2 regions of the Lactiplantibacillus paraplantarum genome follow, and region 2 is predicted to be linked to the other one. Evidence: predicted binding sites of a transcription regulator. Region 2 holds the regulator's gene; the other holds the start of a gene.
The links. Region 2 encodes HrcA, which represses chaperone genes, less so after heat shock. Its sites were predicted from a motif close to TTAGCACTCNNNNNNNNNGAGTGCTAA; they were not measured.
Positions count from the first base shown of each region.

Region 1: the regulator HrcA is predicted to act here: its motif matches at 2,580-2,606, upstream of groES (co-chaperone GroES).

Region 1 is NZ_CP032744.1:582,537-590,663, reverse strand. It holds gene LP667_RS02820 (APC family permease) at 1-339, opposite strand, end outside; gene groL (chaperonin GroEL) at 590-2,215, opposite strand; gene groES (co-chaperone GroES) at 2,271-2,555, opposite strand; gene LP667_RS02805 (CPBP family intramembrane glutamic endopeptidase) at 2,748-3,392, shown strand; gene LP667_RS02800 (redox-sensing transcriptional repressor Rex) at 3,532-4,209, opposite strand; gene LP667_RS02795 (ABC-F family ATP-binding cassette domain-containing protein) at 4,377-6,359, shown strand; gene tsaD (tRNA (adenosine(37)-N6)-threonylcarbamoyltransferase complex transferase subunit TsaD) at 6,436-7,482, opposite strand; gene rimI (ribosomal protein S18-alanine N-acetyltransferase) at 7,487-7,942, opposite strand; gene rimI (ribosomal protein S18-alanine N-acetyltransferase) at 7,935-8,127, opposite strand, start outside.
Region 2 is NZ_CP032744.1:1,723,067-1,731,193, reverse strand. It holds gene truB (tRNA pseudouridine(55) synthase TruB) at 654-1,577, shown strand; gene ribF (riboflavin biosynthesis protein RibF) at 1,591-2,589, shown strand; gene budA (acetolactate decarboxylase) at 2,593-3,303, shown strand; gene hrcA (heat-inducible transcriptional repressor HrcA) at 3,736-4,779, shown strand; gene grpE (nucleotide exchange factor GrpE) at 4,800-5,399, shown strand; gene dnaK (molecular chaperone DnaK) at 5,442-7,310, shown strand; gene dnaJ (molecular chaperone DnaJ) at 7,411-8,127, shown strand, end outside.

The DNA of each region.
Region 1 (8,127 bases), 1.1 Mb from region 2:
TGATCCCCCGGCAACTAATCCGGCTGGCCGTCCCCAGTTCGTACTTGCAACCACGTAGGCGCCACCGCCAGATGGATAAGCCCGAATAATTTGTCGGTACGACATCGTAATAGCAAACAACAGCACTAACACAAGCGCCGCCACGTACAATTGATACATCAGCGCGGCCGCTGAAAGGGTAATCAAGACAGTCGTAATCTGTTCAGTACCATAAGCCACCGATGATAGCGCATCTGACGACAGCAGCGCCAGTGCCTTGAACTTAGTGAGCGCCTGCCCACCCTCGTCCATGGTTTTTAACGGTTTCCCAATAACTAACCGTTTTAAATAACGCCACATGATAATAACTCCTTTATTTCCAAAATAATTATCCCAAGTAAGCTGAATCAAAGTAGATTCTACTACTTTGACTTAATAAATACTACCAGTTGAACTACCGGGTACTTCGCTGCACCCGCATTTTGCGTTAACGACTAATCCTACCGCTCTGATATGGATAAATCAATACCTTTATTCTAGTCGATTCACACCCTAACAGCACTAAAAAAGCACTTACTCAGCCGAGTAAGTGCTTAATGTTACGATTTGTTTACATCATACCGCCCATACCTGGGTTTGGTGCGGCTGGGGCAGCTGGCGCATTTTCATCTGGCTTTTCAGCAACAACGGCTTCAGTCGTTAAGAGTAAGGCTGAAACAGAAGCAGCGTTTTGTAAAGCAGAACGCGTTACCTTAGTAGGATCCACGATACCAGCTTCGATCATGTCAACCCATTCATCAGTAGCGGCGTTGAACCCAACACCTGGCTTTTGTTCCTTCATCTTTTCAACGATTACTGAGCCTTCCAAACCAGCATTTTCAGCGATTTGGCGAACTGGTTCTTCCAAAGCACGTTTAACAATGTTGATCCCAGTTTGAACGTCACCGGTTTCCTTCAACGCAGCAACATCTTTGATAACATTAATCAAAGCAGTACCACCACCGGCAACAAAGCCTTCTTCAACGGCAGCCCGCGTTGCGTTCAAGGCATCTTCAATCCGGTATTTGCGTTCTTTTAATTCCGTTTCAGTAGCAGCACCGACACGAACAACGGCAACCCCACCAGCTAACTTAGCCAAACGTTCTTGTAACTTTTCCTTGTCAAAGTCAGAAGTCGTTTCACTAATTTGGTTACGGATGAATTCAACTCGTTCTGAGATAGCATCCTTGGCGCCAGCACCTTCAACAATGGTGGTGTTATCCTTAGTAACCGTTACTTTATTGGCTTGACCTAATTGATCGATCGTTGTGTCTTTCAATTCAAGGCCAAGATCGTCAGTGATAACCGTCCCACCAGTTAAAATTGCGATATCTTGTAATTGTTCCTTACGCCGATCACCAAAACCGGGTGCCTTAACGGCGACAACGTTAAACGTCCCACGCATCTTGTTCAAGACTAAGGTTGGTAAAGCTTCACCAGAAATATCATCAGCAATGATCAACAATGGCTTGCCTTGTTCAACGATGGATTGTAATAGTGGCAAGATATCTTGAATGTTCGAAATCTTCTTATCAGTGATTAAGATATAAGGATTATCGAGATCAGCTTCCATCTTATCGTTATCAGTAACCATGTATTGTGATAAGTAGCCGCGGTCGAATTGCATTCCTTCAACAACGTCTAAACTCGTATCAACACCACGTGATTCTTCAATCGTGATCACACCGTCATGGCCAACTTTTTCCATGGCTTCAGCAATTAGCTTACCAGTTTCTTCACTTGCTGAAGATACAGAAGCGATTTGCGCAATATCTTCTTGCGTCTTAACTTCGTGTGCCATGGCATGTAATGAGTCAACCGCCGTCTTAGTGGCTTCTTCAATCCCACGACGAATGCCAACAGGGTTAGCACCGGCGGTAACGTTCTTCATACCTTCATTAACGATTGATTGCGTTAAGACCGTTGCAGTCGTCGTCCCATCACCAGCAATGTCATTAGTCTTTGAAGCAACTTCAGAAACTAACTTGGCACCCATGTTTTCGAAATGATCGTCCAATTCAATTGCTTTAGCAATCGTTACACCATCATTAGTAATTGTTGGTGAACCATATGATTGTTCCAAAACGACGTTGCGACCCTTAGGCCCTAACGTTGACTTAACTGTGTCAGCTAATTGATCGACACCTTTTAGCATCGCTGAGCGTGCATCTTCAGAGAACTTTAATTCTTTAGCCATTATCTCTATTCACCTCATGAATTTAATTTATTTTAAGTTGCGCAATTTAAATGGATTAGTCTTCGATTGCAACGATATCTTTTTCGTGCAATACCAAGTACTTAGCACCTTGATACTTGACTTCGGTACCGGCATACTTATCGAATAATACTTGATCGCCGACCTTCACGCTGGGGTCAACTTTTGTCCCGTTATCTAAAACACGACCGTCATTGACGGCAACAACCTTCCCGCTTTGGGGCTTTTCCTTGGCGTTATTGGCAATGACAATCCCACCAATTGTTTGTTCTTCTTCTTCTTGTTGTTGCAAGATAACGCGATCTCCTAATGGTTTTAACACGTGAATCCCTCCATTTATTCTTTTTTAGCACTCCGTAGTTCCAAGTGCTAATTACATTGTCAACTATATCATTTTAATTCAAGATTGCAAGTAATTTGTCAATTATTAGTCAAAGAATGTCAAATCGACTATAATGAAAATTACAGTTACCGCTACGCAACTTAAATTTAACTTTTAAAAGGACGTGAGTTGATGGTCAATCGCCGCCAATCAATCTTTATTCTCATTATTTACTTTATTATTTACGCACTACCAAGCGTTTTAGTTACCGCTTTTCATCAACTTGGTTCTCAAGTATTCGTCATTCAAACAGTTGATTACTTGGTCGGTGCTGTCCTGCTCATTTGGTTAGCTAGCCGAATGAAGGCTAAAAATGTGATTGAAAAGCATCCCAGCAATTGGAGCAAAACCATTCTTTGGGGATTGATCGGACTCGTGCTCGTCATCGTCGGCCAATTAATTATTCTAAAAATCACTGCATTATTAGGCCAGTCAACCGCCTCAACTAACACCACTACGCTCTTGACAGTTGGCCAGCAATACCCGGCCTTTTTCCTAGCAATCATTATCGGGGCCCCAATCATGGAAGAAATCGTCTTTCGCAAAGTTATCTTCGGTAATCTTAGCGCAGTCACTGGTAAGATTGGAGCAGCCTTAATTGCGAGCGTCCTATTTAGCTTCGCACACGCGGATGGTCACTTTATTCTATACGCATTTATCGGCCTCTTATTCTGTTGGCTATACCAACATACTGGTCGTATTCAAACTTCTATGACCGCCCACATCTTAATGAATGCATCGGTCGTATTACCAACACTGTTTGGATTACTGCATTAATCCAAACTAGCAGCTCTCAATAGCTGAAGCCGTCATTAAACCCTTGTTTTTAAGTAAAAAGCTGACACAAAAAGGTGCTCTGGGAACCAGTCCCGGGGCACCTTCTTTTACTATATAATATCTAAACTAAGACAGTGACTTAGTCTTGCGTCTCATTCTGATCGTCATGACCGGTTTCGCCCAATTGCTGCCCATAATGCTCAATAAAGTAGATCAATGTTTGCAATTCATTGGTCAAGTCAACGTTTTGAACCCGGACTGTTTCTGGAACCGAAATTCGTAACGGCGTGAAGTTCATGATTCCCTTCACGTTAGCATCAACCAAATCATCCGTAATTTCCTGAACGACCGTCGTTGGGACTGTCAAAATTGCAATTTCAATCTGTTGTTCGATCAATTGCTTCTTCAACTCAGTCATTGGGTACACTGGCACCCCGCTTTGAACCGTATTGGCAATCGCCTCGTTAACATCAAAGGCTGCTGAAATTCGGACATTACTATTTTTGTGAAAATTGAAGTTTAATAAGGCGTGACCTAAATTTCCGACCCCAATCAAGGCAACGTTCGTTAAGGTGTCTTGGTTCAAAATCTTTTTAAAAAATGCAAGCAACGTTTCAACATCGTATCCATACCCTCGTTTACCGAGCGCCCCAAAATACGAAAAGTCTCGCCGAATCGTTGCTGAATCTACTTTAACCGCCTCGGACAACTCGGTTGATGATACCCGCTTCTTATCTGCATCTAGTAAAATATTCAAGTAGCGGTAATAAATCGGTAACCGTTTTGCCGTTGCCCGTGGAATTTTTGTTTCTGCCATTCGGACGCGTCCTCCTATATAAAAGTTTGTGAATTTGCTGACACTATTCTAGCATAACCTACGACTTTGTGAAATAATAATTACTTATTATTCCAAATAATTGGGCAAACCGTTGCAATATGCTACAATTATGTCACGAATCAAATGTGAAAGGAGCTTAATAAAGCGTGATTTTACTACAAGTACAGCAGGTTATGCGGCGTTTTGGTGCCGATGTCTTGTTCGATAACGTACAAATGGACATTCAAGAGCACGCCCGTGTGGCCCTCGTTGGTCGCAATGGCGCCGGCAAATCAACCTTACTTAAAATGATTGCTGGTGAGACTGTGCCTGACGAAGGCCAGATTTCGATGCGCAAGGGACTGACAATTGGTTACTTGGCCCAGGACCAAGGCCTAGACAGTCATAATACAATCTGGGAAGAGATGAGTAGCGTCTTCGCCGAGTTGCATGCAATTGAAACCCGAATGCATCAACTCGAAAATCAACTCAGTGATCCGGCTATCATGAACGATGAACAGGCCTACCAACAAACTTTAAAAACTTATGACCAAATTCAAACAGAATTTCAGCAGAAAAACGGTTACGGGTACCAAGCTGAAATCCGGGGTGTTTTACACGGATTTCAATTCGACGCCGATGTCTATGATAAATCAGTCACTGAACTATCAGGTGGGCAAAAGACGCAGCTAGCACTCGCCAAATTATTACTTGAAAAACGCGATTTACTTATTCTTGACGAACCAACTAACCACTTGGATGTTGAGACTTTAACTTGGCTAGAAAGTTATTTACAGTCGTATACAGGCGCATTGCTTATTGTCAGCCATGACCGTTACTTCCTAGACCGAGTCGTTAATGAAGTTTATGACCTGTCGCACCATGAAATGGTCCATTATACCGGCAACTACGATCAGTTTGTTCAAGAAAAAGCGGCACGTATTCAAGCTCAGTGGAAACACTACGAAAAACAACAAGCCGAGATTAGTAAGCTTGAAGACTTCGTTAACCGTAATATTGTGCGGGCTTCCACGACAAAACGCGCCCAGGCCCGACGCAAACAACTCGCTAAGATGGACCGACTTGATCGCCCTGACAATGATGAGAAAACGGCCCACTTTGGCTTTCACGCCGCCAAACAAAGTGGCAACATCGTTTTGACCGTCAAAGACGCTGCCGTGGGTTATGATGGTCGGATCCTGTCAGAACCAGATAATCTCAGCGTCAAAAAACATGAAGCGATTGCCATCGTCGGTCCGAACGGGATTGGCAAATCAACCTTCCTCAAGAGTATTTTGGGCCAAATTCCATTCATTAAAGGTCAGGCCGTGTTTGGCACTGGCGTCGTCACTGGTTATTATGACCAAGAGCAACGCAACCTTAATGATAAGAAAACGGTATTGGGTGAGCTATGGGATGAACATCCAACCACGCCCGAAAAAGATATCCGGACTATCCTAGGAAGCTTTCTCTTTACTGGAGAAGACGTTGATAAACCCGTTCACGCACTATCTGGTGGCGAACGGGCCCGGTTACTATTGACTAAACTCGCCATGCAAAACGACAACTTCTTAATTCTTGATGAACCGACGAACCATTTAGATATTGACAGTCGTGAAGTGTTAGAAGTGGCCCTCAACGATTTCGATGGCACCCTACTCTTTGTTTCACATGACCGTTATTTTATTAATCAAGTTGCTACCAGTGTCGTAGAAGTCTCACCAGAAGGAACTGAACTCTTCTTGGGCGACTACGATTATTATATTGATAAAAAGCAGGAGCAGGCTGAAATCGCAGCAGCCGCTGCTAGTCAGGCCGCTGAAGAAACTGCCAGCGCTGGGGCCACTGACCCAACTAGCGCAGCCACTGCCACTCCCCGTTCGACGGGCCAACAAAATTATCAGGCTAGCAAGCAGCAGCAACGAGAAAAACGTAAACTTGAACGCACTGTCGCTGCTTTAGAAGAACAGATGACAACGCTTGATGCACAAGCGACTCAGATTCAGACGAAAATGGCCCAACCAGAAGTTTCAGCTGATGTTGGTCAGTTGCAAGATCTACAGAAAGAGCTTGACGCAATCACGATCCAGCAGGAACAAGTTGAAACCGAATGGACTGAACAAGCTGAGGCCCTCGAGGAACTCAATTAATATATATTGACGAACAAATCAAAAAAATGGTCGCACTTTAACCTTATAGGTTATCGTGCGGCCATTTTTTTGATCATTATTTTAACATCCCGGGCATCCAATCAAACGCCAATCCCGGATCAGCATTAAGTGTTGCATCCCCAAATTGGTGGTGTTGATATTGGACGTAACCGGCAGCACCGATCATCGCACCGTTATCACCACATAACTTCAAAGGTGCAAGTAATAACTCGGTGTCGGGAAAAGCAGTCGGCAAATCTTGCTGTAATCGTTCACGTAATCCATGATTAGCGGCGACCCCACCAGCTAAAACGAGTTGTTTGACCGGATACTGCTTTAAAACGCGTAATGTCTTGCTCATCAGCACGTCGACCACGCTAGCTTGAAAACTTGCTGCCAAATCATTCTTATCAAGCGTTTCACCGATTTGATCTGCATGGTGGACCGTATTGATAAAAGCACTCTTCAGACCACTAAAACTAAAGTCATAATTATCTTCATCGATCATGGCTCGTGGAAAGTTAAACGTATCATGTCCTTGGTGCGCCATTTCATCAATGACCTTACCGGCTGGATAGGGCACACCCAAGACCCGACCGATTTTGTCATAAGCTTCACCAGCCGCATCGTCGCGCGTCTCGCCAATAATTTCAAATTGCCCGTCCGCTTGCATATAAACTAGCTCAGTATGACCGCCAGAAACTAATAATGCCATTAGCGGAAATTCAAACGGTTTAACAAACCGGGCAGCATAAATATGTCCCGCCATATGGTTAACCGGAATCAACGGCAGTTGGTGCGCATAGGCCACGACTTTAGCCGCGTTAACACCAACTAATAACGCTCCCACTAACCCTGGACCATACGTAACCGCAACAGCATCAAGGTCTTCATACGTGACTTGGGCTTCTTGTAAAGCAGCTTCAATACAAATCGTAATCTGTTCGATATGATGACGACTGGCAACTTCTGGAACAACACCGCCAAACCGTTTGTGACTATTAATTTGAGTTGCAATCACGTTTGATAAAATCTCGTGACCATTTTTAATCACAGCCACACTCGTCTCATCACAACTAGATTCAAACGCTAAAATCAAGTTTTGTTTTTCCACAGTTCCCATCCTTTTAATTAATAATTTTTCGCATAATCCACGCATCTTCCTCGGGATCATGATAATAAGCATGCCGTATCGCAATTCGTTTAAAACCACACCGCCGATACAACCGCTGAGCCGCTAAATTACTAGCACGAACTTCTAGAAAGACCGTTCCGGCTGTAAGTTGCGCAAGACACGCTGTTAATAACCAATAAGCATGCCCCTGATGCTGATACGTAGGCACAATGGCAATGTTAGTAATCTCGGTCTCATCTAAAACCGTTGAGCGACTGATAAAGCCAATTGGGTCATGCTGCCACCATAATAACTCATAATGAGTCGTTGTCAGTGCTAGGTCCGCCATAAATGTGGCTTGGCGCCACGGTGATCCATTGGGATACGCACGTGTGGCTAACTGGTAACAAATTTGAGCCATTTCTTGGACTGTTAACTGTTCAGCAGAGACTAGTTGGCGTTCAGTCATTGGTAGTCGCTGGAATGCGGTAAGTCATATCAATGGCATCTTCGTGATCGCCAAAATAGTAGCGTTTTTTGATACCCGTTTTTTCAAAACCCAGGTCCTGATATAATTGTTGCGCCGTCGTATTACTATAACGAACTTCAAGGGTCACCGTTTGGTAAGCCAACTTACGCGCCCGTTTAATCATG
Region 2 (8,127 bases):
TATGCCGGCTTTTAATCATTATACATGCATTGTGCTAGTTATTATTTAGTATGAATCATGATTAAAAATGGCTATTTCTAAGTTTAAAAGCTACTAGCTGAGTCCGTCGAAAATCGTACATTTAACGAAAAATCACTTGATTAGCGCGTTCTACGCCGGGGCCCCTCACAGGCTTTTAGGCCGGAGGGGCTGGGTGACAATGCTCAGTAGCCAAATTATTCTTAGCTGGAAGTGGCCTTCTTCCGGCTTAGAATAAGACTCGTATTTGAGATGACGCGGGTTGGGCGTTAGCTCAAATCGACGTCGGCTACGTTCCAGCAATTGGCACCCAGCCCCGGAGGTCGGCATCGGACGGGCATATACTGACTAATAGTAATCCAACGAACTGGCATGTTTTAATCATATTTCATGCCAAATTAACTAGTACAATGCAGCATTATATATTTAAAGCACGTGGTATATTCATCACTTAGCCAGGATGATTGGTGCTAAACGGCTTAGCTATGGCATCAAGCACTCTGAATTCTTTGATAATCCGCTTACATATGGGTGAGGTGTGGTATACTGAAAACCGTCGATTAAGGACGATTAAATCCGTGACGGCCCTGTTAGGCGTCACTTAAAACTGAATTTAAATATTGAAGGAGTTTTTTATGTTAAACGGAATTCTACCATTATATAAACCCCGGGGAATGACGAGTTTTGATTGTGTTGCTAAAATTCGCCGGCTCTACCAGACTAGAAAAGTTGGGCATTCCGGGACTTTGGATCCGAACGTCGATGGTGTTTTACCAATCTGTATCGGTAACGCCACTAAGGTTGTTCAATTTTTAGTCGCTTCGGGCAAGGAATACCAAGGCAGCATCACACTAGGATTTGCAACGACCACTGAAGACTTAGATGGCGAGGAGATTGCGCGGCAAGCGATTAGTGAACCGTTTACTAGTGAAGCAATCGATGAAGCACTAGAACAGATGACCGGTGCAATTACGCAAATTCCACCGATGTTTTCAGCAGTGAAAGTGAACGGGCGGCGGTTGTACGACTACGCCAGAAACGGTGAAACGGTCGAACGACCTGAACGTCACGTGACGATTACCAGCTTTAAGCAACGGCAGGCTGCCGATTATGATCCGGAAACTAAGACGCAAACGATTTACTTTACCGTTGCTTGTAGCAAAGGAACCTATGTGCGAACGTTGGCGGTGGATGTTGGTAAGGCTCTCGGAGTACCCGCTGTCATGAGCGACCTAACTCGGCTAAAGAGCGGTGGCTTTACGCTGGCCGAAACGGTGACTTTTGAAGAAATTACAGCACACGTGGAGGCTGGCACGGCCGGTGATTTACTAGCGCCAATCGATAAAGCATTGGGGCAATACCCGCGGGTCACATTGACTGATGAACAGTGGCAACGCGTCAAAAACGGAGCCTTCATTACGGCTGCGGAAGGCCAACAAACTGATCCAGATGCGAACACGATGGTTGCGTTAGTTTACCAAAACAGCCTAAAATGTCTATATAGTTACCGACCGGATGAACAACGGTACAAACCGTTTAAAATGTTTGCGGTCAATTAAGGAGTTTTTTGTCATGCAGGTGATTAATTTAAAGTATCCCGTGGCGACGGGCCAAATCCCAGAAGGGCCGATCGTATTGGCCTTAGGCTTTTTTGACGGCGTTCACCGCGGGCATCAACAAGTTGTTGCAACGGCACGTCAGGCGGCCCAAGCACAACACGCAAAACTGGCAGTGATGACGTTTGATCAGCACCCGTCAGTTGTCTTCAAACATACGGACCCCCAGCAGGTGCGCTATTTAACGACGATTGCTCAAAAAACAGCATTGATGGCGGAACTTGGTGTTGAAATCTTGTACGTCCTCCATTTTGATGCGGCGGTGGGTGCCATGCCACCGCAAACCTTTGTTGACCAGTTGATCGTTGGTTTGCACGCGCAAACAGTAGTGGCCGGTTTTGATTACACTTACGGACCGGCCGAAATTGCCAACATGCAACGGTTGAACGAATATGGTCGCAATCGATTTGAAATTATTGAAGTTCCCAAGGCCGAATTGGATGCTGAAAAGATCAGTTCGACGCGCATTCGCCATGCGTTGGACGCTGGGGAAATTGATACGGCCAACCGGTTACTTGGCTATCAATATGAAACTAGCGGTGAAGTGGTCCATGGTGAAGCACGGGGCCGTACGCTGGGCTTCCCGACTGCCAACGTTGCCCACGGCTCCAATACGCGGGTGCCCGGTATTGGTATTTATGCCACAATGGTGCAGATTGGCTCACAATGGGTCATGGGGATGGCATCAGTGGGGCGCAACGTCACGTTCGGCGATCATCGTCCAATTACGGTTGAAATTTATTTATTAGATTTCCACGGTGATCTTTACGGCCAACAGTTGACGGTTCGTTGGAGTCATCGAATGCGTGGTGAAATTAAATTTGCGGGTGCGGATGAGTTAGTCGCCCAATTAAAACGTGATGAACAGGCTACCCGAGATTACTATGCCATGCACCCATTTCAGGTGGCACCCCGAATACAAGTTGCTAAACAATCAGATAGTTTGGAGGCATAATGAATGGATACAACAACAATTTTTCAACACGGCACGTTAGGATTACTCGTGCCCGGTCTATTTGATGGAACCATCACGGCCCGGGAACTTTTAACACATGGTGATACTGGAATTGGGACGCTAGATGGTCTTAACGGTGAAGTGATCATTGTTGATGGTCACGCTTATCAGGCACGTGAAGACGGCCAGATTCGTGAAATCAAGCCTGACGAAACGTTACCGTTTGCATCGGTACACTTTGAAAAACCTGACATCAGCGCTAACTTGGCAACAATCAAGCAGGCCGATTTTGAACAGCAGGTTATTCAAGATTATCGCTTAACGAATGTGTTTGCGGCCATTCGGGTCGATGGCACGTTTGCACATATTAAGACGCGAGTCGCCCCACGGCAAGAACCGCCTTATAAGACGTTGGTTGCAGCAACAGCGACGCAACCCGAGTTTACTGGGGAAGATGTCGATGGAACGATTATTGGTTACTATGCGCCACACTTGTTCCAAGGGGCTACGGTCGGTGGCTTTCACTTACATTTTCTAAGCAAGGATCATCAGTTGGGTGGTCATTTGCTTGGATTCGAAGTGGAACAAGCTACGTTGAAGGTTCAACATTTTGCTGATTTTCACGTGCACTTACCGATCGACAATGAGGCTTATCTTCAGGAACAGTTTGATAATGAAGTTATCGATCATGCTATTAATAAAGCGGAACGGTAAGTAGTAAGAGGTGTATGCGGTTTTTAATGGCCCCCATCTCGACAATATTGATAGAAAAATTGTGCTCAGTTTCTGGAAAAAGAAACTGGGCATAATTAGTTTTGTCTCGGACTTTTTGGTGGGTAATCAATTACATCCTGGGTATTAAATCCATGTTGGCGATTACGATATGGATTGCCGCTGATGGCGAGGTGCTATTGCTAGGCATCGTGCTTGCAATGTCATTGATGTGGGTGTATATTAGCACTCGTAGGTAAGGAGTGCTAATTGTTGATTGAGGTCGTTAAAGACCTGTCATGGTGGTGCTTACCATACTGATAATTCAAGCATTCTTTTCCAGAAATACTTTGTCTTTCCTTGACTTTCATCGGGGTGGTTGTTATATTAGTAATTGTGTTAGCACTCCATTAAGTTAAGTGCTAAAAAGAGGTGATGATCACGTTAACTGAACGACAAAGCCTAATTTTAAAGGCCATTGTCCGTGACTATACCGAGGGCGGTAACCCAGTTGGGTCCAAATCGCTAGTTCAAGAGCTGCCAATCAAGGTCAGTTCGGCGACCATTCGTAATGAAATGGCCCGGCTAGAGGATTTGGGATTGATCGTCAAAACGCATTTGTCATCAGGTCGAATTCCATCAATTAAAGGGTACCGGTACTATGTCGATCATATTCTGAAGCCCGAAAAGGTTGACGGCAAAGACTTAAAAGTAATTCAACATTCGTTAGGTGGCGAGTTCCATAAGATTGACGAAATTGTTGCCCAGTCGGCCGATATTTTGTCCCAATTGACAAGCTATACGACCTTCACGTTGCGTCCGGAGCTCAAAGACAGCCGTCTTAGTGGTTTCCGACTCGTACCGTTGGGCAATCATCAAGTCATGGCGATCCTAGTCACGAATAATGGTGACGTTGAAAATCAAACGTTCACCATTCCTAATGACATTACTGGTGATGAGCTGGAACCGGTCGTTCGGTTTATTGATGACCAGCTAGTTGGCTTGCCGTTACAAGACGTCCTCCGTCAATTGACTCATGAGATTCCACTAAAACTTGCACAGTATTTGCAAGATCCAGATGGTTTCTTGGATATTTTTGGCAGTGTGTTGTCCAAGGCAGCTTCTGAGCGCTTCTATGTTGGCGGCAAGTTAAATTTGTTTAACTATACCGAACAACAGAGCCCGAAAGAGTTACAGTCATTGTACTCGTTACTTGATCAAACGGATCGATTAGCTAATGTGATTGGCCCACCTGGTCAACAAATTCAGGTTCGTATCGGTAATGAGATTACCAACGATTTGTTGAAGAACTACAGTTTGATTACCGCTACTTACGATGTCGATCAACACGGGCAGGGTGTGATTGCCTTACTTGGACCGACCGCCATGCCGTATTCACGGATGATTGGGCTGATGGGTGCGTTCCAACGTGAACTCGCCCGCAAATTACTAGATTATTACCGGTACTTTGACGAGTGACGGACAGGGAGATGAAAACATTGGCAAAAAAATCAACGCATACGGCGTCAACCGATTCACAGACGTCGACAGCTGATTCAAAGGCAACTTCTACTGCCAGTGAAGCAACTCAGGCAGCAACTAGCGCAGCGGACCAATCCGAAGAAACAACACAGGTGGATCCGCAAGCGCAACAAATTGTTGACCTTAAGGCGCAGTTAGATGAAAAGGACGATCAGTTGTTGCGAGCACAAGCTGAGATCGTCAATATGCAAAACCGCAACAAGAAAGAGCAAGCGGCGTTGCTGAAATATGACGGTCAAGCGTTGGCTAAGGATGTTTTACCCGTATTAGATAACTTAGAGCGGGCCTTAGCAACGCAAGCGGATGATGAAGCGGCTCAGCAATTGAAGAAGGGTGTTGAAATGGTCTATGGCCATTTGCAAGACGCTTTGAAGAAGCATGGGGTCACTGAAGTCGCCGCTGCGGGTGAAAAGTTTGATCCAAATATTCACCAAGCTGTTCAGACCGTGCCAGTTGATGATGATCATCCGGCCGATACGGTGGTGCAAGTCTTACAACGGGGTTACCTATTGAAAGACCGGACACTCCGTCCAGCCATGGTCGTTGTGGCACAGTAATTAATCAATAAAAATACTAATTAAAAAGAGGTTTGTTAATTTATGGCAAGTAATAAAATTATCGGGATTGACCTCGGAACTACTAACTCTGCGGTAGCGGTTCTTGAAGGTAATGAACCTAAGATTATCACCACTCCTGAAGGTGGCCGGACGGTTCCTTCAGTTGTGGCATTCAAAGATGGCGAAACTCAAGTTGGTGAAGTTGCCAAGCGGCAAGCAATCACTAACCCTAATACCGTTGCTTCAATTAAGCGCCACATGGGTGAAGCGGGTTACAAGGTTAACATTGAAGGCAAAGACTACACGCCACAACAAATTTCAGCAATGATTTTACAATACATCAAAGGATTTGCTGAAGACTATCTTGGTGACAAGGTTGAAAAGGCCGTTGTAACTGTTCCTGCTTACTTTAATGATGCCCAACGGCAAGCAACTAAGGATGCTGGTAAGATTGCCGGTTTAAACATCGAACGGATTATTAACGAACCAACGGCGGCAGCTTTAGCCTATGGTTTGGATAAGACCGACAAAGACGAAAAAATCTTAGTTTATGACCTTGGTGGTGGGACGTTTGATGTCTCCATCTTGGAATTAGGCGATGGCGTCTTCGAAGTGTTATCAACAAACGGTGATACTCACCTTGGTGGTGACGACTTTGACCAAAAGATCATCGACTGGTTAGTGGCTAGTTTCAAGGCTGACAATGGCGTTGACTTATCACAAGACAAGATGGCCTTACAACGGTTAAAGGATGCTGCTGAAAAAGCGAAGAAGGATCTCTCTGGTGTTTCTGAAGCGCAAATCAGTTTACCATTCATTTCAGCTGGTGCTAGTGGTCCTTTGCATTTGGAAACCACGTTAACGCGGGCTAAGTTCAATGAATTGACGGCGGACTTGGTTGAAAAGACCCGGATCCCAGTTGAAAATGCTTTGAAAGATGCCAACCTTTCTGCTAGCGACTTAGACGTTGTTATCTTAAACGGTGGGTCTACCCGGATTCCAGCTGTTCAAGAAGCCGTTGAAAAGTGGACTGGCAAAGAATCTAACCATTCAATCAACCCTGATGAAGCGGTTGCCTTAGGGGCAGCTGTTCAAGGTGGTGTGATTACTGGTGATGTTAAGGACGTTGTGTTGCTTGATGTTACGCCACTTTCACTTGGAATTGAAACTATGGGTGGGGTCTTCACGAAATTGATTGACCGTAATACCACCATTCCAACTAGCAAGTCACAAGTCTTCAGTACGGCTGCTGATAATCAACCAGCTGTTGACATTCATGTCTTGCAAGGTGAACGGCCAATGGCTGCGGACAACAAGACGTTAGGTCGTTTCCAATTAACCGACATTCCAGCAGCACCTCGTGGCGTTCCTCAAATCGAAGTTAAATTCGATATCGATAAGAACGGGATCGTTAACGTTTCTGCTAAGGATATGGGAACTAATAAAGAACAAAAGATTACCATTAAGAGTTCATCGGGTCTCTCAGACGACGAAATTGATCAAATGGTCAAGGAAGCCAAAGAAAATGAAGAAGCCGATAAGCAACGTAAAGAAGAAGTTGACTTGAAGAACGAAGTCGATCAATTGATCTTTACGACCGACAAGACCTTGAAGGATCTTGAAGGTAAGGTTTCCGAAGATGAAGTTAAGAAGGCTCAAGATGCCCGTGATGCTTTGAAGAAGGCTCAAGATGATAACAATATTGATGAGATGAAAGCCAAGAAGGATGATTTGAATAAGATCGTTCAAGACTTATCAGTCAAGTTGTATCAACAAGCCCAAGAAGCTCAGGGTGCTCAAGCTGGTGCCGACGGTAATGCTGCTGGCAACGCTGATTCGGCCAAGAGCGGTGATGACAACACGGTTGACGGTGACTTTGAAGACTTGGATAAAGACAAGGATAAGAAGTAAAACTGTCAGAACAAAAGGCCAAGGCCACGTGGCTTTGGCCTTTTTGGTTTAAATATGCTAGTATTAATGAGACTTAATTAAGGTTCATTAGGAGGTTACAATGGCAGAGCAAGACTTATATAAGGTTCTGGGTGTTGAAAAGGATGCCAGTCAGGACGAAATTAAGAAGGCGTACCGTAAGCTTTCAAAGAAGTATCATCCTGATTTGAATCATGAACCTGGTGCGGAAGAAAAGTTTAAAGCTGTCAATGAAGCGTATGAAACGTTAGGCGATCCTCAAAAGCGGTCTCAGTATGACCAATTTGGATCAACTGGCGGTCAGCAAGGCTTTGGCGGCGGTGCCGGTGGCTTTGGTGGCCAAGACTTTGGCGGCTTCGGTGGCGGCGGTGGCTTTGAGGATATTTTTAGTTCCTTCTTTGGTGGTGGCGCAGGTGGCTCACGGCGACCTAACCCAACGGCGCCGCAACAAGGGCGTGATTTACAGTATGAAATGACATTGAAATTTGAAGATGCCATTTTTGGTAAGAAGACGACCATTACTTATAATCGTGAGGAACAATGTGAAACGTGTGGCGGTTCCGGTGCTAAGCCTGGGACTTCACCAGTGACCTGTTCAAAATGTCATGGTGCTGGTTATATCCAAGTTCAGACCAACACACCGCTTGGTCGGATGATGAGTCAACAAGTGTGTGACGTTTGTCACGGGACTGGTAAAGAAATCAAAGATAAGTGTGCAACTTGTGGTGGTTCTGGACATACGGAACAGAGCCATTCTATCAAAGTGACCGTTCCTGCTGGGGTTGAAGAAGGACAGCAA